2 regions of the Pseudomonas sp. TE12234 genome follow, and region 1 is predicted to be linked to the other one. Evidence: riboswitches for the same ligand, from Rfam matches in the RefSeq annotation. Region 1 holds a riboswitch; the other holds the start of a gene.
The links. A riboswitch is a leader RNA that binds a small molecule or an ion and turns the genes downstream of it on or off. The one in region 1 is predicted to bind cobalamin.
Positions count from the first base shown of each region.

Region 2: it holds a riboswitch for cobalamin, as region 1 does, so the genes downstream of both, ACVWYU_RS18360 (CbtB domain-containing protein) here and cobO (cob(I)yrinic acid a,c-diamide adenosyltransferase) in region 1, are expected to answer to the same signal.

Region 1 is NZ_JBSSEP010000007.1:85,643-96,551, reverse strand. Features, by position in the region: gene ACVWYU_RS13290 (AI-2E family transporter) at 32-1,105, shown strand; gene hda (DnaA regulatory inactivator Hda) at 1,303-2,007, shown strand; gene ACVWYU_RS13280 (C40 family peptidase) at 2,235-2,876, shown strand; gene ACVWYU_RS13275 (C40 family peptidase) at 3,042-3,578, shown strand; gene ACVWYU_RS13270 (class I SAM-dependent methyltransferase) at 3,597-4,259, shown strand; gene ACVWYU_RS13265 (PQQ-dependent sugar dehydrogenase) at 4,299-5,612, opposite strand; gene ACVWYU_RS13260 (hypothetical protein) at 5,680-6,264, opposite strand; cobalamin riboswitch at 6,416-6,646, shown strand; gene cobO (cob(I)yrinic acid a,c-diamide adenosyltransferase) at 6,729-7,340, shown strand; gene ACVWYU_RS13250 (cobyrinate a,c-diamide synthase) at 7,351-8,733, shown strand; gene bluB (5,6-dimethylbenzimidazole synthase) at 8,730-9,380, shown strand; gene cbiB (adenosylcobinamide-phosphate synthase CbiB) at 9,377-10,285, shown strand; gene cobD (threonine-phosphate decarboxylase CobD) at 10,278-10,909, shown strand, end outside.
Region 2 is NZ_JBSSEP010000011.1:118,950-129,858, reverse strand. Features, by position in the region: gene nfuA (Fe-S biogenesis protein NfuA) at 1-486, shown strand, start outside; gene cobM (precorrin-4 C(11)-methyltransferase) at 653-1,399, opposite strand; gene ACVWYU_RS18370 (cobalamin biosynthesis protein) at 1,482-1,895, opposite strand; gene ACVWYU_RS18365 (CbtA family protein) at 1,892-2,596, opposite strand; gene ACVWYU_RS18360 (CbtB domain-containing protein) at 2,608-2,802, opposite strand; cobalamin riboswitch at 2,922-3,147, opposite strand; cobalamin riboswitch at 3,273-3,484, shown strand; gene cobW (cobalamin biosynthesis protein CobW) at 3,584-4,651, shown strand; gene cobN (cobaltochelatase subunit CobN) at 4,655-8,497, shown strand; gene ACVWYU_RS18345 (ATP-binding protein) at 8,645-9,643, shown strand; gene ACVWYU_RS18340 (vWA domain-containing protein) at 9,763-10,308, shown strand; gene ACVWYU_RS18335 (TerC family protein) at 10,725-10,909, shown strand, end outside.

The DNA of each region.
Region 1 (10,909 bases):
CTTTCTTTATATAGAAGCAATGGAGTGGTTCATGGCCGATACACGGCGTTGGTTCTGGTTGGGTGGCGTTGTTTTTATCTGCGCGTTTGTCTGGTTGCTGCATCCGATCCTCACGCCGTTCCTGGTGGCGTTACTGTTGGCCTACCTGTTCGATCCGCTGGTCGATCGTCTGGAAAAGGCCGGTTTGTCCCGGACCCTGGGCGTGGTCGCGGTGTTCGCACTGTTCACCCTGATCTTCACCACGTTGCTGCTGGTCCTGGTGCCGCTGCTCGCCAGGCAACTGTTCCGCTTGTATGAGCTGGCACCGCAGATGCTCGACTGGCTGCAGCACACCGCCCTGCCATGGGCGCAATCGAAGTTCGGTTTGTCGGAAGGCTTCTGGAAATTCGACAAGCTCAAGGCCGCGATCAGCGAGCACATGGGCCAGACCACCGACATCGTCGGCGTGGTGCTGAGCCAGGCCACGGCATCCGGCCTGGCATTGATTGGCTGGCTGGCGAATCTGGTTTTGATTCCGGTCGTCAGTTTCTATCTGCTGCGGGACTGGGACCTGATGATGGCCAAGATTCGCAGCCTGCTGCCGCGTGATCGTGAAGAGCGCGTGGTGTTGCTGGCTGATGAATGCCATGAAGTGCTCGGAGCGTTTGTCCGTGGCCAGTTGCTGGTGATGGTGGCGCTGGGTGTGATCTACGCCGCCGGCCTGATGCTGGTGGGGCTGGAGTTGGGGCTGTTGATCGGCCTGATTGCCGGTCTGGCGGCCATTGTGCCGTACATGGGGTTTGTCATCGGGATCGGCGCGGCGCTGATCGCGGGCCTGTTTCAGTTTGGTGGCGATCTGTACCCCATGGTCGGGATCGTCGCGGTGTTCATGGTGGGGCAGGCGCTGGAGGGAATGGTGCTGACGCCATTGCTGGTGGGAGACCGGATTGGCCTGCATCCGGTGGCGGTGATCTTCGCGATTCTGGCCGGTGGCGAGCTGTTCGGTTTTACCGGCGTGTTGCTGGCGCTGCCGGTTGCCGCGGTGATCATGGTGCTGGTGCGCCATGTGCATGATTTATATAAGGATTCTGATATGTACAGCGGCGTCGACGAGCCAGAGCTCTAGGTCTGGTCGCAGGTATCCCGGTTCGATGCCGGGCTGCCGTCTGCACCGCCAAAGAAACTGTCATAAAACCGGGGCATCAACGCAAACCTTTGATTTTGCATGTGGTCTGTCGCATTGTGCGGTCGGCTTCACGGGTATAAACTTCGCAAACTTTACACAGAGGCCACTAACGGTTCCTTTGGAACTGTTCAGTCAGCATGAAACCGATTCAGCTGCCCCTAGGTGTGCGTCTGCGTGACGACGCCACCTTTATCAACTACTACCCAGGCGCCAATGCCGCTGCACTCGGCTATGTCGAGCGGCTATGCGAAGCCGACGCCGGCTGGACCGAAAGCCTGATTTACCTCTGGGGCAAGGACGGAGTAGGGCGTACGCATCTTTTGCAGGCGGCCTGCCTGCGCTTCGAGCAGTTGGGCGAACCGGCGGTCTACCTGCCATTGGCCGAGTTGCTGGATCGCGGCATAGAAATCCTCGACAACCTTGAACAGTACGAACTGGTCTGCCTGGATGATCTGCAGGCAGTGGCCGGGAAGGCCGACTGGGAAGAAGCGCTGTTCCATCTGTTCAATCGCCTGCGCGACAGTGGCCGGCGCCTGCTGATTGCCGCATCGACATCCCCACGTGAACTGCCGGTGAAGCTGGCGGACCTCAAGTCCCGCCTGACCCTGGCGTTGATCTTTCAGATGCGTCCGCTGTCCGACGAAGACAAGTTGCGTGCCCTGCAACTGCGCGCGTCGCGTCGGGGGCTGCACCTGACCGACGAAGTCGGACATTTTATCTTGACCCGCGGCACTCGCAGCATGAGCGCGCTATTCGAGTTGCTCGAGCGACTCGATCAGGCCTCCCTCCAGGCACAGCGCAAGCTGACAATTCCCTTCTTGAAAGAGACGCTTGGCTGGTAGAAAAAAGCCGGGAATGCCAATGCTGGCGGGGCTTTCGGCATATTTCAGGCGCCAGAAAATCCGCCTTCCTACAGGGTTGTAGGCTGCGCAGGTGTCTAAATGGGGCTTAAGCGCTTAGATGTTGGCGAGAAACTGAAAAGTCACAAAAAGTTCGATTGAATTTGCAAATGAGGTTGATAGCGGGCATAGTCTCGACTTCTTTACAACTATCAGCCACGGTCGTGCCCATGCTAAAGCGCTTCGCACCCCTCGTGCCTCTCGCACTCGTCACCCTGTTGTTCGGTTGCGCTGCTCACACTCCGGTGTCCCAGCAGGACCAACAGGTTAAAAATAGTGTTACCGCCCAATCTTCCGCTCGTTATCAGGAAGCTCTTTTCCAGGAAGAGACGGCCACCGAAAAAGAACTGGCTGCCTTCGCTGATGGCAAGTCCTACAAGCTGCCGGTTCTGGCCGACAGTATCCTCGAACGTGGCATGTCCCTGATCGGTACCCGTTACCGTTTCGGCGGTACCTCTGAAGCCGGTTTCGATTGCAGTGGTTTCATCGGCTATCTGTTCCGCGAAGAAGCGGGGATGAACCTGCCACGTTCCACTCGCGAAATGATCAACGTGGACGCGCCACTGGTGGCTCGCAGCAAGCTTGAGCCTGGTGACCTGCTGTTCTTCGCGACCAACGGTCGTCGCGGTCGTGTCAGTCACGCAGGGATCTACCTGGGTGACAACCAGTTCATCCACTCCAGCAGCCGCAAAAGCGGTGGCGTGCGGATTGATAGCCTGGGCGACAGCTACTGGAGCAAGACCTTCATCGAAGCCAAGCGTGCACTCGCCATGGCACCGAATGCTGAACCGATCGTCACCGCACGCAAGTAAGCGGACATTTTGTAAGGCGAACTTAAAGTCTTACTTGAAGTTTGCTACATAAGCGCTAGAATCTGATCCATGAATGATGGCAAACCGCCTGCGTGACGCGCAGGCGGTTTTGTTTTCTGCGCCCCCAGCAGAAAAAAGCCGCAGCCAGATCAGGATGTTCTGCTTATGTCGACGTCGGCCCGCCTCACAATCATGCTTTTCGCAGCGCTGCTCAGTGCGTGTGCCAGCCGCACGCCGCCACCTGCGCCTGTGGTTCGCGCTCCCATTATTTTCGGTTCTTCCCAGGCCTTTTCTCCTGAAGCGGAGGATGTGCTGTTCCGCGCGTTGGGATTGGTGGGGACGCCTTATCGCTGGGGCGGCAACACGCCGGATTCCGGCTTTGATTGCAGTGGGCTGATCGGCTATGTGTACCGCGATGTCGCCGGCATTTCCCTGCCGCGCACCACGCGGGAGATGATCTCCATGCAAGCGGCCGATGTGGGCAAGGAAGGCCTGCAGACCGGTGATCTGATCTTCTTTGCCACCAATGGCGGTTCGCAGGTCAGTCATGCGGGCATTTACGTCGGCGAAGGCCGCTTCGTGCATGCACCTGCCACCGGCGGCACAGTCAAGCTCGACAGCTTGTCCAAGGCGTATTGGCAGAAAGCCTACCTGAGCGCCAAGCGTGTCCTGCAACCGGAACACCTGGCGCGCAACCCGTAATTGCCAGAGAGTGCTCTCATGACCGCTCGCACGCTCAATCTCGACGACTCGCTCTATCACTACCTGCTCGACGTATCCCTGCGCGAAACGCCGCTGCTCAAGCGCTTGCGCGACGAAACCCAGGCGCTGCCCATGGCGCGCTGGCAAGTGGCGCCGGAGCAGGGTCAGTTTCTTGCATTGCTGGTGAAACTCACCGGTGCCCGACGTCTGCTGGAAATCGGCACCTTCACCGGTTACAGCGCGCTGTGCATGGCCGCGGCATTGCCCGATGACGGCTCATTGATCTGCTGCGACATGCCGGGTGACTACAACGCCACCGCACGCCGTTACTGGCAGGAGGCCGGGCTGGCCGGGCGAATCGATCTGCGTCTGGCACCTGCGCTGCAAACCCTGGACGAACTGGAACGGCAAGGGCAGGACGGGCGGTTCGATCTGGTATTCATCGACGCCGACAAGGCCAATTACCCCACTTATCTCGAGCACGCGCTGCGACTGCTGCGGGTGGGTGGCTTGGCGATATTCGATAACACGCTGTGGAGCGGGCGGGTGCTGGAAGAAAATCCGCAGAGTGCAGATACCCGAGCCATCCAGGCACTCAACCGTGCCTTGAAGGATGACTCGCGGGTGGATCTGTCGTTGTTGCCGCTGGGCGATGGGCTCACGCTTTGCCGCAAACGCTGATCCCTTGTGGCTCCAGGTGGGGGCGGGCTTGACGTGTCATTATTTAGCCGCTGAAACCCGCCAAACCTTGTTCCCCACATCATCTGCCACCAACAAGTCGCCCTGCTGATCGATCACCACGCCCACCGGCCGGCCCATGGCTTTTTCTTCGTTATTGAGGAAGCCCGTGAGTACATCCACCGGCTGCCCGCTGGGTTTACCGGCGCTGAACGGTACGAAGATCACCTTGTAGCCACTGTGTGGCTTGCGGTTCCATGAGCCGTGCTGGCCGACGAAGGCGCCTTCGGTGAACGGCGCCGGCAACCGGCTGCCTTCGGCAAATGTCAGGCCCAGTGACGCCGTGTGCGGGCCGACTGCATAGTCCGGCGCGATCGCCTTGGCTACCAGGTCCGGGTTCTGCGGTTCGACGCGAACGTCGACATGCTGGCCGTAGTAGCTGAACGGCCAGCCATAGAACGCGCCGTCCTTGACTGAGGTGATGTAGTCCGGCACCAGATCACTACCGATTTCATCGCGCTCATTGACCGCTGTCCACAGTGCGCCGCTTTGCGGCTCCCAGGACAGGCCATTGGGGTTGCGCAAGCCCGAGGCAAAGATCCGGTGGTTGCCGGTGGCGCGATCCACTTCCCAGATCGCCGCGCGACCTTCTTCCTTGTCCATGCCGTTTTCGGCGACGTTGCTGTTCGAACCCACCGTGACGTACAGCTTGCTGCCGTCCTTGCTGGCGATGACGTTTTTGGTCCAGTGGTGATTCAGCGTACCGCCGGGCAGGTCGAGCACTTTGACCGGTGGCGACTTGATCGCCGTATCACCGGTTTCATAGTGAAAGCGCAGCAGGCGATCGGTGTCGGCGACGTACAGGTCATTGCCGACCAGCGTCATGCCGAAGGGCGAGTTCAGGTTTTCCAGAAACACCCTGCGGGTTTCCGCGATGCCGTCGTGGTCCCGGTCGCGCAGCAAGGTGATGCGATTCGCGCTCGGCACGCCCGCACCGGCGCGGCCCATGACTTTCTTCATGACCCATCCGCGCAGGCCTGTGCCGTCATCGGGTTTGGGTGGGGCATTGGTTTCGGCGACCAGCACGTCGCCGTTGGGTAGCACATAGAGCCAGCGCGGGTGGTCGAGGTTCTCGGCGAACGCAGCGACTTGAGTGCCGGCAGCCGCGACGGGTCTCTCGCCGTCGGGCCAGCCAATCGCCGGGGCGATGTTGATCGTCGGCAGCAGCGTCTTGTTGGGTTCTGGCAACTTGGGTGACGGGCCGGTGCCGTCGGCGACTTGCAGGCTGGAGGTTTCACCGCAAGCGGCGAGCCCTCCGGCGAGCGCGATAACGAGAACGAGCTGGGGCTTGCGCATACTGATCTTCCCTGTGAATGCAGTGACCTGATCAATAGAGAAGTTTCGTTGCGCGATGGTTCAACCGTTAGCCGCGAGCTTCCTTGAGCAGCACGGCGATACCGGGGTGGTAGTGCCCCCCTTCGTTGCGCAACTTGCGGTAGGCGTAAGGAAAGTACCAGGCGACGGCGCAGGTGTGCTCTTTTTGCAGGTCGTCGACCATGTCCTGCAGTTCTTCCGGGGTGGCGCCTTGCTGGGCTTTGTGCGGTGCCACGAACAGGCAGCCGAGTTTCAGGTCGCTGGCGTAGCTGATGCGTTTGGCGTCACTGGTGATGTCCTGCAGGGCTTGCGTCAGGTTCAGGCTGTTGACCCGTGGCCAGCGTTGCGTGGCCTGCAACCAGGCGCGTGATTCAGGCGTGGCGATAAACAGATCGGCGCGGCCGTTGCGCTCGCCTTCCTCGATGTGTTTGCGCGTGGGCGATTGTTGCAGGGTCACCATTTCGGCCATCCAGGCGGCGGCGGAAAGCAGGCCGAGATTGGCTTTTTCGTCGAGCCAGTAAGGCGTTTCGTTATCGCCGCGCACGGCGTTGTAGCGGTCGATACAGTCAAACCAGCGCTCCAGCAGCGGGCGCAGGAATTCCAGCTTCGGATTGCTGATGATGATGCCTTGCATGGGGCTTACCCTTGTTATTGTGATGTGGGTTGTGGCTCTTTGATATCATTGCCTGCAGTGTGGCACAAGATTGGCGTCAGTTTATTGATCAACGGCAGTTATTCACTCGCTCGGCCGGTCTTCATTTGACGCTCCACCCCCAACCCTCTAACCTTCGCGGCTTGTTTCAGGTGCTCTGTGGCTTGGGTCGACAGAGTGAAACAGGGAAGCCGGTGAGTGGACGCTTCGAGCACGAAGGCCGCGATCCCGGCGCTGCCCCCGCAACGGTAAATGAGTGAAGACTGTGCCTTGAGCCACTGTGCCGAGTATCGACACGGGAAGGCGCACAGTCAGGCCAACGCCGCTCATGAGCCCGGAGACCGGCCTGATCCATCCAAGCGGCGTCACGGTGGGCGATGCCAGGCTTCTTGCCGTCTTTTCTTGTGCCTGCCCGCCGTTATCCTGCCTCAACGGAGAGCTCTCCCATGACTGATACCCCTGATCGTGACGAACGTCATCTGGCGCGCATGCTGCGCAAAAAAGCCGTGATCGATGAGCGCATCGCCAACTCCCCGAACGAATGCGGCCTGCTGCTGGTACTCACCGGCAACGGCAAGGGCAAGAGCAGCTCGGCGTTCGGCATGCTGGCCCGGTCGATGGGCCATGGCATGCAGTGCGGTGTGGTTCAGTTCATCAAGGGGCGCAACAGCACGGGTGAGGAGCTGTTCTTCCGGCGCTTCCCGGAGCAGGTGCGTTTTCATGTGATGGGCGAGGGCTTCACCTGGGAAACCCAGGATCGCCAGCGCGACATCGCCGCCGCCGAAGCGGCCTGGGCGGTTTCGCAACAGTTGCTGCGCGACCCCTCCATCGGCCTGGTGGTGCTGGATGAGTTGAACATAGCCCTCAAGCACGGCTACCTCGATCTCGATCAGGTGCTCGGCGACCTGCAGGCACGCCCGCCGATGCAACATGTGGTGGTTACCGGCCGTGGCGCCAAGCCGGAGATGATCGAGCTGGCTGACACCGTCACCGAAATGGGCATGATCAAGCACGCCTTCCAGGCCGGTATCAAGGCGCAAAAAGGCGTCGAGCTGTGAGTCGTATTGTATGAATAGCCCTCGTCAATGCCCGGCGGTGCTGATTGCCGCGCCGGCCTCCGGTCAGGGCAAGACCACCGTCACCGCTGCGTTGGCCCGTTTGCATCGCAATCAGGGGAGCAAGGTTCGCGTGTTCAAATGTGGCCCGGACTTTCTCGACCCGATGATTCTGGAGCGCGCCAGCGGTGCGCCGGTGTATCAACTGGACATGTGGATGGTGGGCGAGCAGGAGAGTCGTCGGCTGTTGTGGGAGGCCGCGGGTGAAGCGGACCTGATCCTCATCGAAGGTGTCATGGGCCTGTTCGACGGCACGCCGTCCAGTGCCGACCTGGCACGGCACTTCGGTGTGCCGGTGCTGGGGGTGATCGACGGCACCGCCATGGCCCAGACCTTTGGTGCCCTGGCCCTGGGGCTGGCGCGCTATCAACCCGACTTGCCATTTGCCGGTGTCCTGGCCAACCGCGTGGGCACCCTGCGTCACGCGCAATTGCTTGAAGGCAGCCTGACCGAAGGCCTGCGTTGGTACGGCGCCTTGTCCCGTGAAACCGGAATCGAATTGCCGAGTCGTCACCTCGGACTGGTGCAGGCCAGCGAGTTGAACGATCTCGATCTGCGCCTCGATGCGGCGGCCGATGCCCTGGCCAGCAGTTGCGAGGTGGCGCTGCCGCCGGCCGTGCAATTCGCGGCCCCGGATGTCATCGCAGCCGAATCCTTGCTGGCCGGTGTGCGCATTGCCGTGGCCCGTGACGAAGCCTTTGCCTTTACCTATGGCGCAAGCCTGGATTTGCTGCGGGCCATGGGCGCCGAGCTGGCGTTTTTCTCGCCGATCCGTGACACCGGTTTGCCCGAGGCAGACAGCCTCTATCTGCCGGGTGGTTATCCCGAACTGCACCATGTGGCGTTGTCGCAAAACACCTCGATGTTGAACGCGATCCGCGCGCACCACGAAGCGGGCAAGCCGTTGCTCGCCGAATGTGGCGGCATGCTGTATCTGCTCGATTCGCTGACCGATGTCGAGGGTTCGCGTGCAGAACTGGTCGGCTTGCTGGCCGGGGATGCGGTGATGCAAAAGCGTCTGGCGGCGCTGGCGCTACAGGCTGTCGAATTGCCGGAAGGGTCGCTGCGCGGGCACACCTATCATCATTCGCTGACCACCACTGAGCTTGTACCGATTGCCCGAGGCTTGAGCCCCAATGGCGGGCGCGGGGCGGAGGCGGTTTATCGTGAGGGACGGATGACAGCCTCTTATGTGCATTTCTATTTTCCGTCCAATCCGACTGCGATTGCCGCATTGTTTGCACCCGATCTTGAGGACGCCTTCGCCGGCAAGCCGGCTCCTGCAGTTGATCACTTGAACCCTGTAGGCGCTGGCTTGCCAGCGAAGAGGCCATGACCGATAACGCCTTCACCGAAGCCGAACGCGCAGCGGTCTACCGCGCCATCGGCGAACGTCGCGACATGCGTCACTTCAGTGGCGGTACGGTCGAGCCCGAATTGCTGCGGCGGTTGCTCGAAGCCGCGCACCAGGCGCCGAGTGTCGGCTTGATGCAGCCCTGGCGGTTCATCCGCATCAGCGACCGAACCCTGCGCGGCCAGATCCAGGAACTGGTGGAGCAAGAGCGTATTCGCACCGCCGAAGCCCTCGGCGAACGCACCGACGAATTCATGCAGCTCAAGGTCGAAGGCATCAATGATTGCGCCGAGGTGTTGGTGGCGGCGCTGATGGATGATCGTGAGCGGCATATTTTCGGTCGTCGCACCTTGCCGGAAATGGACATGGCGTCGTTGTCCTGCGCGATCCAGAACCTGTGGCTGGCGGCCCGGGCCGAAGGTTTGGGCATGGGCTGGGTTTCGCTGTTCGAACCGCAAGCCCTGGCCGATTTGCTCGGCTTGCCCTCCGGGGCCAAGCCACTGGCCGTTTTGTGCCTGGGACCGGTCAAGGAATTCTACCCGGCGCCGATGCTGGTTCTGGAAGGGTGGGCGCAGGCGCGTCCGCTAAGTGAACTGCTGTATGAAAATTATTGGGGAGTGCGCCAATGAGTGTGGCGTTGTTGAGTGTCGCCGCTGTGGCGCTGGATGCGCTGCTGGGTGAACCCAAGCGCTGGCATCCGCTTGTGGCGTTCGGCCGGTTTGCCGAGCGTATCGAGCAACGTTTCAACGCGGGTGGTCGTGGCTGGCGCAGTCATGGAGTCACCGCGTGGGTGATCGCGGTGTTGCCATTGACCTTGTTGGCCACGGCATTTTCCTGGGCGCCTTATGTGGGCTGGATGGTCGAGATTCTCGCGCTGTATTGCGCCCTCGGCATGCGCAGCCTGGGCGAACACGTCGAGCCCGTGGCCAAGGCCTTGCGCTGCGATGATCTGGATGAGGCGCGTACGCGCGTCAGTTACCTGGTCAGCCGCAAGACCAGCGAACTGGATAAAACCGAAGTGGCCCGTGCGGCCACCGAATCGGTGCTGGAAAACGGCAGTGACGCGGTGTTTGCCGCACTGTTCTGGTTTGCCGTGGCCGGCGCGCCAGGCGTGGTGCTCTACCGTTTGAGCAACACCCTGGACGCCATGTGGGGCTATCGCAACGAGCGCTTCGAGCGTTTCGGCTGGGCGGCAGCCAGGATCGATGATGTGCTCAATTACATTCCTGCGCGTCTGGTGGCGTTGACCTACGCCTTGCTGGGCAAAACCCGACTGGCCCTCAAATGCTGGCGGACCCAGGGTCCGACCTGGGACAGCCCGAACGCCGGTCCGGTAATGGCCGCGGGGGCCGGTGCGCTGGGTGTCGAGTTGGGTGGGGCGGCGATCTATCACGGTGAACTGCATCAACGTCCGCAACTGGGCGAAGGCCTGCCGGCGGATGCCGACTCCATCGATCGTGGCTGGCAATTGGTCCAGCGCGGGGTATGGTTATGGCTGCTGATTCTCTGCCTGGGGGCTGAATTTTATGCTTGAGCACGGTGGACGGTTGCGCAAGGCGGCGCTCGAATACGGCATCGAGGAAGCCGATTGGCTTGACCTGTCCAGCGGCCTTGCGCCCTGGCCGTTTCCCATTCCGGATATCCCCCTGCGAGCATGGGCGCGCCTGCCGGAAACCGATGACGGGCTGGAACAGGCCGCCTGCGACTACTACGGCACTCTGCAGGTGTTGCCGGTGGCCGGTTCGCAAATGGCCATCCAGTTGCTGCCGCGCCTGCGCCGGGCCGGCAAGGTCGGCGTGCTGTCCCCCTGTTACGCCGAGCATGCCGAAGCCTGGCGGCGTAACGGCTACATCGTGCGTGAAGTGCTCGAGCAGGAAGTCGACTTTTTTGTCGACAGCCTCGATGTGCTGGTGGTGGTCAACCCGAACAATCCGACCGGTCTGAGCCTGACACCCAATCGCTTGCTCGACTGGCACTCGCGGCTGGCCCAGCGCGGTGGCTGGCTGGTGGTGGATGAAGCGTTCATGGACAACACACCGCAGCTGAGCCTGGCGCCATTTTCCCATCAGGTCGGCTTGATCGTGCTGCGTTCGTTCGGCAAGTTTTTCGGTCTGGCCGGGGTGCGGCTGGGGTTCGTTCTGGCCGAGCGCAAGTTGCT
Region 2 (10,909 bases), on a different contig from region 1:
CAGCCTGGCACCCAGTACGCCGAAACCTGCATTGCCTACTGCAAGCCGGGCGAAGAAAAACCTGAAGACACCGCTCTGGGGCTGAAAAGCTTCACCGCTTACATCGATTCGTTCAGCGAAGCTTTCCTGGATGATGCGGTCGTCGACTACGCCACCGACCGCATGGGCGGCCAGCTGACCATCAAGGCGCCAAACGCCAAAGTCCCGATGGTCAATGCCGACAGCCCGATCAACGAGCGCATCAACTATTACCTGCAAACCGAGATCAACCCGGGGCTGGCCAGCCACGGCGGTCAGGTCAGCCTGATCGATGTGGTTGAAGACGGCATCGCCGTTCTCCAGTTTGGCGGCGGTTGCCAGGGCTGCGGCCAGGCGGACGTCACCCTGAAGGAAGGCATCGAGCGCACGTTGCTTGAGCGTATCCCCGAGCTCAAGGGTGTTCGTGACGTGACCGACCATACGCAGAAAGAAAACGCCTACTACTAAGGCGTTCGCTGCGAAAAAAAAACGGCGCTGTGGCGAGGGAGCTTGCTCCCGTTTGATGGCGTAGCCATCACAATACAACCGATGCATTTTTCCGTGATGAATGCCTTGGCTGATGTTGGGACCGCTTCGCGGTCCAGCGGGAGCAAGCGCCCTCGCCACAAGTGCTTTAGGGGCGGTACAAATGCGCATGGCCGGCGCGATACAGCGACGACTCGCTGAAATGGTCACTGCCCAGCACCCGTCCCACCAGAATCAATGCCGTGCGCCGAAACCCCTTGGCCTGAACCTTCCCGGCAATGTCCTCAAGCGTTCCCACCACCCAGTCCTGATCCGGCCAGGTTGCCCGATGAATCACCGCGATCGGACAGTCCGCGCCGTAATGTGGCAGTAATTCGGCCAGGATTTTTTCCAGATGATTGACCCCCAGATGAATCGCCATGGTTGCCCCATGTTGCGCCAGGCTGGCCAATTCTTCGCCGGCCGGCATCACCGTTTTGTCGGCATAGCGGGTCAGGATTACGCTTTGTGAGACATCGGGCAGGGTCAGTTCCGCCCCCAAAAGCGCCGCGCAGGCCGCCGTAGCGGTGACCCCGGGAATGATTTCAAAGGCAATGCCGAGTTCGCGCAGGTAGCGAATCTGCTCACCGATCGCGCCGTAGAGGCTCGGGTCGCCGGAATGCACGCGTGCCACGTCTTGACCCTTGGCATCGGCGGCCTTGATCAGGTCGATGATCTGTTCCAGGTGCAGTTCGGCGCTGTTGACCACCTGTTCGGCGCAATGGCCTTGCAGCACGGCGGCGGGCACCAGCGAACCGGCGTAGATGATCACCGGGCAGCTACGAATCAGCCGCTGGCCTTTGACGGTGATCAGCTCGGGGTCGCCTGGACCTGCGCCAATGAAGTAGACGGTCATCGTCGATTCCTGTGGGAAAAGGGGGCTGGGCAGGGCGCCAGATGAAGATTGCTCATGATTGAACGCGCGGATTATCGGGATTTTACGTCGAGCTGGCCAATGCCAGGGTGGCCTGGGCATATTTTTGCCGGGTAATCAGCAATTTGGCCGGCGTCTGGGTCAACTGTTCGGCCAGGGCCAGGGCGGCACTTTCCGCGACACCGTAGCAGCCGGTACGCTCGAAGGCGATCTGCGAATGATGACTGAGTTGAGGCTCATAGCCGGCCAACTGGGCGCTGCTGAAATACGTCAATGGCAGTGAGAGTTGCTCGGCCAGTTCGACAAGGGCTGGTTCGTCGCGCTTCAAATCAATACTCGCCAGGGCCTTGATCTGATGCAGTCCGATCTGATGCGCTTGCAACGCCTGATCAAGCAGCGCCCGCAAAGTACTGACGGGGCAGCCTCGTTGGCAGCCCAGGCCGACCACCAGGGTCGGCGCTGTGCCGGTATCGGTCATGCGTGGTATTGGTCATCGCGCTTGCGGCGGAACAGCCAGGCGCTGATCAGGCCCAGGGCCAGCCAGAATGCGACGTTGGTCAACTGCGAAGCAATTTTGAATTGGGTTTCCAGTGCTTGCGGTGCCAGCATCGAGTGCACTTCCGGCTGCGGCGCGCCAATCACGTGGGGGGCGGCAATGATGGCTGCACCCAGGACTTTCATCAGCCAGTGACGGCTGAACACGATCAACGCGATCCCGACCGCGGTTGAGGCGGCAGTGCCAATCCACCAGGTTTGCCGTTGCGCCAGATCGGCAGCGGCGGTGCCTGGCAGTTCAGGCGGCAGGCCGAGGGTCGGCGCGAGCACGAAGGTCGCGTAACCGGCCAGGCCCCAGAGCAGCCCCTGTGAGGTTTTGGTCGGCGCGCGCAAGGTGTACAGGCCGGCGAGCATCAGCGCGAAACCGACAGCCACCACCAGATTGCCGCCGGTGGTCGATAACACGCGCTGCCAGCCGTTTTCCGGCTCCCAGGCTTCGGCATCGTGGCTGTGTGCGGCGACGCCAGCGGCGTGTTCATGCATTTCGACCGCCGCAGGTTCCGCTTTTTCGTAGGTTTCGGCCTGCAAAATCAGTGGAGCGACCCAGAAACTCTGCAGCAGAGTCAGCAGCAGGGCGGCCAGCAACCCCGTGAAGCCTGCGGTTTGCGCGATACGCTTGATCATGTCGGCAGGTCTCAATGGCACGGGAAGGCGGCGCTGTGACGGGTATCGTGAGCGGCGTTATGAATCGCTTCGATGTGCGAGAAACCGGCGAAATACACAAGGCACGCGCCGAGGATCGACGCACAAACGGCGGCGGTCAGGCGTTGAGTCAGGGTTGTGGTGCTGCTCGTGGTGGTGCTGTGGCCGGTGGTGCTGATGATCGACATGGCGCTTCCCTCAGTTCTGTCAGCGGGGAATGAGAGCGCATGCAAATCCCTGCACGAGCGAGCGCGCAGAGGTTCGAACAGCGCCCGCCCACCGCGGGTTGTCATTCAGTGATTGTAAGGTTCACTTTGTGTTGCGGGCCGGTCTCCGGGCTCACGAGGGGTGCTGGCTATCGCCTGAACCTGCAAGCATCACCTTCCCATGCCGCACGGGCGCAGTGGATCTGACGCTTCGCTCGCTTACCGTTGCGGGGGCAGCACCGGACTGACATGGCTTAAGAGTAAAGCACATGATTCACCGGTTTCCCGTTTCACCCTGTGAAGGGCACCCGTAACAAGGCGTGTAGGAGAGCATGGGCAAGGGTGGGGCGTCAATTGGCAAGCGTTCTCAACTCGGGGCGCAGTTGCTCGCGATGACGGCGTTGAGGCGCTGTAGAACTCAGCATGAACATTGACCCGCCCCAATACGATGCGTAGCCTTGCGCTTTCGAGGTTCTTCGGCGTTTGTCGAAGCTAAGAAGGGAACGCGGTCGAAGCCGCGGCTGCCCCCGCAACTGTGAACGGTGATGTTCGCTGCCACGCCACTGCACGCTCAAGTCCTGAGCCCGCGGGAAGGCGCAGCCAACGCCAGTCAAGCGACTGGCACACCGTCAGCCAGGAGACCTGCCTCGATACAGTTTCTCACTACAACCGGGCGGGGTGATCCGGTGGCGAACGCTTCAGGCGCGCACAGGCGTTGCCGGTACTCGTCCCGTATGCCCGCCACCTTGCCAAAGGGCATCCGATGAAAACACTGGCCAAACTCCCCGTTACCATCGTTACCGGCTTCCTCGGCTCGGGCAAAACCACCTTGCTGCGGCACATGCTCGACAACGCTCAGGGGCGCCGCATTGCGGTGATCGTCAACGAGTTCGGCGAACTGGGCATCGACGGTGAAATCCTCAAACAGTGCTCCATCGGTTGCACCGAAGAAGAAGCCAATGGCCGGGTCTACGAACTGGCCAACGGCTGCCTGTGCTGCACCGTTCAGGAAGAGTTCTTTCCGGTGATGCGCGAACTGGTCGCCCGTCGCGGCGATCTTGACCATATCCTCATCGAAACCTCGGGCCTGGCCCTGCCAAAGCCGCTGGTCCAGGCTTTTCAGTGGCCGGAAATCCGCAGCGCCTGCACCGTCGACGCGGTGATCACCGTGGTCGACAGCCCGGCCGTGGCCGCCGGCACTTTCGCCGCGTTCCCGGATCAGGTGGATGCCCAGCGCAAACTCGACCCGAACCTGGATCACGAATCGCCGCTGCACGAGCTGTTCGCCGACCAGTTGTCCAGCGCTGATCTGGTGATCCTCAACAAGGCTGACCTGATCAGCCCGGAAGACCTGGCCCGTGTCCGCCTGGAAGTCGCCGAAGAGTTGCCGCCAGCGGTCAAGGTCATCGAAGCCAGCAGCGGTCGCCTGCCACTGGACGTGCTGATCGGCCTGGGCGCCAGCTCCGAAGAACACATCGACAGCCGCCACAGCCATCACGATCATCACCACGACGATGACGATCATGACGACCACGATCACGACGCTTTCGATTCTATCTCCATCGAGCTGCCGGCCTCTGACGAAAGCCTGCTGATGGACGCACTGACGCAACTGGTGGTCGAGCACAGCATCCTGCGGGTCAAGGGTTTCGCGGCGATCCCGAACAAACCGATGCGCCTGCTGATCCAGGGCGTGGGCACTCGTTTCGACAAGCACTTCGACCGTCAGTGGAGCACTGAAGAAACGCGCACCACGCGTCTGGTGTTGATTGGCCAGGCCCTGGACGCCGCATTGCTCGAAACGCAATTGCGCGCCGCGCTCAGCGTGTAAGCCATGCACCTGCTCAGGACCCAGCCCGGCGGTTTCGTGTCGGATGACAACATTGCCGACCTTGGGCAAACCCCCGCCGAACTGGTGATCCTGTGCAGCGGTGACTCCAGTCTGGCGCTGCTCGCCGAAGCGGCGCAGCAGTTGCCCGACGATTACCCGAGCGTGCGCCTGGCCAACCCGATGCAGGTGCAGAACCATGCCTCGGTCGATCTGTACGTCGACGAAGTGCTGCGCCACGCCAAGGTCATTCTGATTTCGCTGCACGGCGGCATCGCCTATTGGCGTTATGGCGTCGAGCGGTTGGTGGAGCTTTCCCGGCGTGGGGTGCAGCTGATTCTGGTGCCGGGCGATGACCGTCCCGATCCGGAACTCAGCGACCTCAGCACAGTGACCGTACAGGACCGCGAGCGGCTCTGGCACTTCCTGCGTCAGGGGGGCATGGGCAATGCGCTGGACCTGTTTCGCTGCCTGGCCAATCGCTGGCTGGGTCGTGACTACGCCTGGTCCGAGCCGCAAGTCCTGCCACGCACCGCGATCTATCACCCGCACAAAAGTCCCGCGCAACTGAGCGATTGGCAAGCCGAATGGCGGGCCGACCAACCCGTGGCGGCGGTGCTGTTCTACCGCTCGCACTTGCAGGCGGCGAACACCGCTTTCATCGATGTTTTCTGTCAGCGTTTACAGGCAGCGGGGTTGAACCCGTTGCCCATCGCCCTGGCCAGTTTGAAGGAGCCCGGCTGCCTGTCGGTGGTCGAGGACTGGCTGGACGAGGTCGGCGCCTCGGTGATTCTCAACACCACCGGTTTCGCCCAGTCGAGCCCTGAAGCTCCGCATTTGCGTCCGTTTCGCCGCAACATCCCGGTGATTCAGGCAATTTGCGCCCAGGATAACGAACCGGGATGGCGCGCCAGTGAACAAGGGCTCGGCCCGCGTGATTTGGCAATGCATATCGCCCTGCCGGAACTGGACGGGCGGATCATCAGTCGACCGATCAGCTTCAAGGATCTGGCCTGGCGCAGTGAGCGCAGTCAGTCCGATGTAGTCTGCTACCGCGCGCAACCGGAGCGCATGGACTTTGTCGCGGAACTGGCGCGGCGCTGGATCGATCTGGCGCGGCTGCCGAATACCGAAAAACGCATTGCGCTGATCCTCGCCAACTACCCGACCCGCGATGGTCGCATCGGTAACGGCGTCGGCCTTGATACGCCGGCGGCGGCACTGAATATCCTCCGTTCACTGCATGCCGAAGGTTATCCATTGCCGGCGCAGTTGCCGGACAGCGGCACGGCCCTGATCCAACAACTGCTCGGCGGCGTCAGCAACGATCTCGATACCCTCGACCAGCGTCCTTGCCAGCAGAGCCTGGCCATGGACGATTACCTGCAAATGTTCAACGCGCTGCCCGCAGCCAACCGCCAAGCGGTGCTGGGGCGTTGGGGCGCGCCCGAGAGCGATCCGATGTGCCGCGACGGACGGATGATGATTGCCGGGATGCGTTTCGGCCTGACCTTCGTCGGCATTCAACCGGCGCGGGGTTATCAGGTGGACCCGAGCGCGGTCTATCACGACCCGGATCTGGTGCCGCCCCACGGCTACCTGGCGTTTTACTTCTGGCTGCGCAACACCTACGGCGCCCACGGCGTAATCCACGTCGGCAAACATGGCAACCTCGAATGGCTGCCGGGCAAGGGGGTCGGGCTCTCCGAACACTGCTGGCCGGACGCGTTGCTCGGGCCGTTGCCAAATATCTATCCGTTCATCGTCAACGATCCGGGCGAGGGCGCCCAGGCCAAGCGGCGCACCCAGGCGGTGATCATCGACCACTTGATGCCGCCCCTGACCCGCGCTGAAACCTACGGCCCGTTGCGCCATCTCGAGCTGTTGGCGGATGAGTACTACGAAGCGCAACTGCTCGATCCGCGGCGTGCCCGCGAGTTGCAGCGTGACATCCTGCAGCTGGTGCGCGACACGCACATCGACCGCGAACTGCAACTGGACGAGCAACTCGACAGTGATGCCGACGCGGCGATCTGGTTGCCACGTCTGGATACCTACCTATGTGATTTGAAAGAGTCGCAAATCCGCGATGGCCTGCATGTGTTCGGCGAATCACCGTCCGGGCGCCTGCGCATTGACACCTTGCTCGCACTGCTGCGCATTCCTCGGGGCGATGGGCGTGGTGCGCAGTCAAGCCTGCCAAGGGCGTTGGCGAAAGCCTTTGAACTGGGCTTCGATCCGCTCGATTGTGTGCTGGCCGAGCCGTGGAGCGGGCCGCGTCCAATCGAACTGCAAACCGTCACCGACGAAGTCTGGCGCACAGCCGGCGACACTCGTGAACGCCTGGAACTGTTCGCCACACAACTGATCTCGCAGACGCTGAATGCCTCCTGTAGGAGCGAGCCTGCTCGCGATGGTTTATCAGCCACATTGATGCCAACTGACACACCATCGCGAGCAAGTTCGCGCCTACAAGAGGCCGGCTGGACCGAGGTGCAAGCCATCCTCGATAACCTGCGCGAGGTGGTCGCACCACGACTGGACGCCTGTGGCCCCGCCGAAATGCGCGGCCTGCTCGATGCCCTTAGCGGTCGCTTCGTTCCGGCCGGCCCCAGCGGCGCACCGAGTCGCGGGCGCCTGGATGTGCTGCCCACCGGGCGCAACTTCTACTCGGTGGACGTGCGCAACCTGCCGACCACCACCGCATGGCGCATCGGTTTCCAGTCCGCCAACCTGATCCTTGAGCGTCACCTGCAAGACCATGGCGATCACTTGCGTCAGCTCGGCCTGTCGGTATGGGGTACCGCGACCATGCGCACCGGCGGCGACGACATCGCCCAGGCCATGGCACTGATGGGCGTGCGTCCGGTGTGGGCGACGGGCAGTCAGCGGGTCGACGATTTTGAAATCCTGCCGCTGAGTTTGCTCGATCGCCCGCGGGTCGACGTGACGTTGCGTGTCTCGGGTTTCTTCCGCGACGCCTTTGCCAATCTGATCCGCCTGTTCGACGCCGCCGTGCAGGCGGTTGCCGCACTGGACGAGCCGGACGACCTCAACCCCCTGGCGGCCAAGGTGCGCGCCGAGCGTGAAGCGTTGTTGCAATCGGGACTGGACGAAGACGCGGCCAAACGCCAGGCCGGTTGGCGCATCTTCGGTGCCAAGCCCGGCGCGTATGGCGCGGGTGTGCAGGGCGCCATCGACGGTCGCCTGTGGCAGAGCCGCGAGGATCTGGCCGAGGTGTATCTGAACTGGGGCGGCTATGCCTACGGCGGTTCCGACGAAGGCACCGCCGCCCGTGAACAGTTCGCCCAGCGCCTGAGCCAGGTGCAAGCGGTGCTGCAAAACCAGGACAACCGCGAGCACGATTTGCTCGACTCCAATGACTATTACCAGTTCCAGGGCGGCATGCTGGCCGCCGTGGAAAATCTCAGTGGTGCAACGGCTGCCAGTTATCACGGCGACCATAGCCAGCCGGACCTGCCGAAAATCCGCACGCTCAAGGAAGAACTGAACCGGGTCATCCGCTCCCGGGCGGCCAATCCGAAGTGGATCGACGGCGTCAAACGTCACGGCTACAAAGGCGCGTTCGAAATGGCCGCGACGGTCGACAACCTGTTCGCCTTCGATGCCACCACGCAATTGATCGACGATCACCAATACGCGCTGCTGGCGGATGCCTATTTGCTTGACGCCAATACCCGTGACTTCGTTCGCGAGCACAATCCCCATGCCTTGCGCGACATGACCGAACGCATGCTCGAAGCGCAACAGCGGGGGATGTGGAAAGAGCCGGGCGCGTATCGCGAGGCACTGGAGAATCTGTTGCTGGATATAGAAGAAGACAGTTGAAACACCGCCGACCCTGTAGGAGCGAGCTTGCTCGCGATGGAGCGTCAGTCGCCTCAATACCCACTGACACAGCGCTTTCGCGAGAAGGCTCATTCCCACAGGGATCAAGGTGTTTGTGAAATCACCGACCATGACCGAGATTGAACAATGACCGATACCCCGCATTTCCCGCTCTCCGCCGTGGTCGGCGCCGACGATTTGAAACTCGCGCTGTGCCTGACCGCCATCGACCCGAAGATCGGCGGTGTGTTGATCGAAGGCCCGCGCGGCATGGCCAAGTCGACCCTGGCCCGTGGCCTGGCGGACCTGCTGGCCAGCGGTCAGTTTGTCACCTTGCCGTTGGGCGCCACCGAAGAACGCCTGGTGGGCACACTCGATCTCGACGCTGCATTGAGCGAAGGTCGCGCGCAATTTTCCCCGGGCGTGCTGGCCAAGGCCGACGGCGGCGTGCTCTACGTCGATGAGGTCAATCTGCTGCCCGACCACCTCGTCGATCTGCTGCTCGACGTGGCGGCCAGTGGCACCAATCTGGTCGAGCGCGACGGCATTTCCCACCGGCATTCGGCGAAGTTCGTACTGATCGGCACCATGAACCCGGAGGAGGGTGAGCTGCGCCCGCAACTGCTCGATCGATTTGGCTTGAACGTCGCCCTCGGTGGTCACACCGCGCCGGCCGAGCGCGGGCAGATCATCCGGCGGCGCCTGGACTTCGACAGCGATCCGCACGGCTTCTGCGCCGAATGGGAGAGCCTCCAGCAGACGTTGCGCGAGCGTTGCCAGCAGGCTCGCAGCACGTTGGCCAGCATTGCCCTGGACGATGACGCCCTGGCACAGATTACCGAGCGTTGTTTTGCCGCCGGGGTCGACGGTTTGCGCGCCGACCTGGTCTGGTTGCGGGCGGCGCGGGCCCATGCCGCCTGGCGTGGGGTGGGTGCCATCGCCGTCGAAGATATCGATGCGGTCGCCGAATTTGCATTGCGCCATCGTCGTCGTGAGCCAACGCCACCGGCCCCACAACAGCAGCAGTCCCACGCCAGTCAACAGCCAAACCCGGACTCAGGCCAGGGACAGTGGGGCGAAATGCCTGCCCAGGCGCTGCCGGTCGGGGCTCGCCGTGAAGTGCCGAGCTGGCCAAAAAAGCCCTAGGCATTCGCCCTCGCTCTGACGCGGGGGCGAATGCCAGACCCCGCGCCGGACGCCTCGACCACGGCAAGCAGGGCAAACGTCAGGCCGCGCGCGACGGGGCGGTCAATTGGCCCGGCACATTGCTGAACGGTCGGCCACGTCAGCGCGACGACCTGTTGTTCCACCTGCGTACCCGTTCCGCCCATGAGCTGTGGCTGGTGATCGTCGATGCGTCGGCGTCGACGCAACGCCATCAGGCCTTGAGTGATGCCAAAGGCTTGCTGGCACAGCTGTTCGACGATGCTTACCGCCAACGCGCGCGGCTGGCCCTGCTAACCGCCAGCGGGACGCAGCCGAAATGGCAGGTGCAAGGGTTGAAGGCATCCAGCGGATTGCGCACGTGGCTCGACGGACTCGGTGCCGGCGGTGGCACGCCGTTGCTGGCGGCGTTGAGTGAAGCGGGGCGCTGGCTGGGAGCGCGGCACAAGCGCTTCCCTGCGGAGCAGCAACGGTTGCTGATAGTGACCGATGGCCGCTTGAAGGACTGGCCGACGTTGCCCGCGCTCGATTGTCCGGGGCTGGTCATCGACATCGAGCGCGGGCCGATTCGCCTGGGGCGCAGCCGGGTCCTGGCGGCGCAGCTTCAGGCTGAGTATCGGCATATCGACGGGTTGCTGCCCGGCTGAGAGGTGCGGTGTGCGGGCTCTCGTCATCGTCGGAACGTCGACCGGAGCAAGGTCGCTCCCACAATGGTCCGGGTGAAGCACAGACTCGATTGACAGCGGATGCCCCATGCTCGCGAAGAGGGTCCCCGGACATCCCGCTTTCCTGACGTCTACAGATTTTGTAATGATTTTCGGCTGTAGGAATTATCCCGATCACCTGTACGATCCAAGTCCTTTTTCCATTCAGGATTTGCATGAACACCTTCACGGAGCCCCCCGGTTACCCTTTCCCTTCGCGCCAATGCGCGCTCCTGACGCACGCCATACACCCGGTCTTCGACCATTCAAACGCCCTTGTTTTTGCAGTTTCACGGCCATTGCGCCGCGTCTTGCCGTGCCCGGCATTCTGAATTCACTGACGAGATCGAGACGTTTACATGGAATGGATAGCTGACCCCACCGCTTGGCTGGGTTTGTTGACGCTGATTGTGCTGGAACTGGTGTTGGGCATCGATAACCTGGTGTTTATCGCGATCCTCGCGGACAAATTGCCGCCTGAGCAGCGCGACCGTGCGCGCATCATTGGTTTGTCCCTGGCGTTGTTGATGCGTCTGGGCTTGCT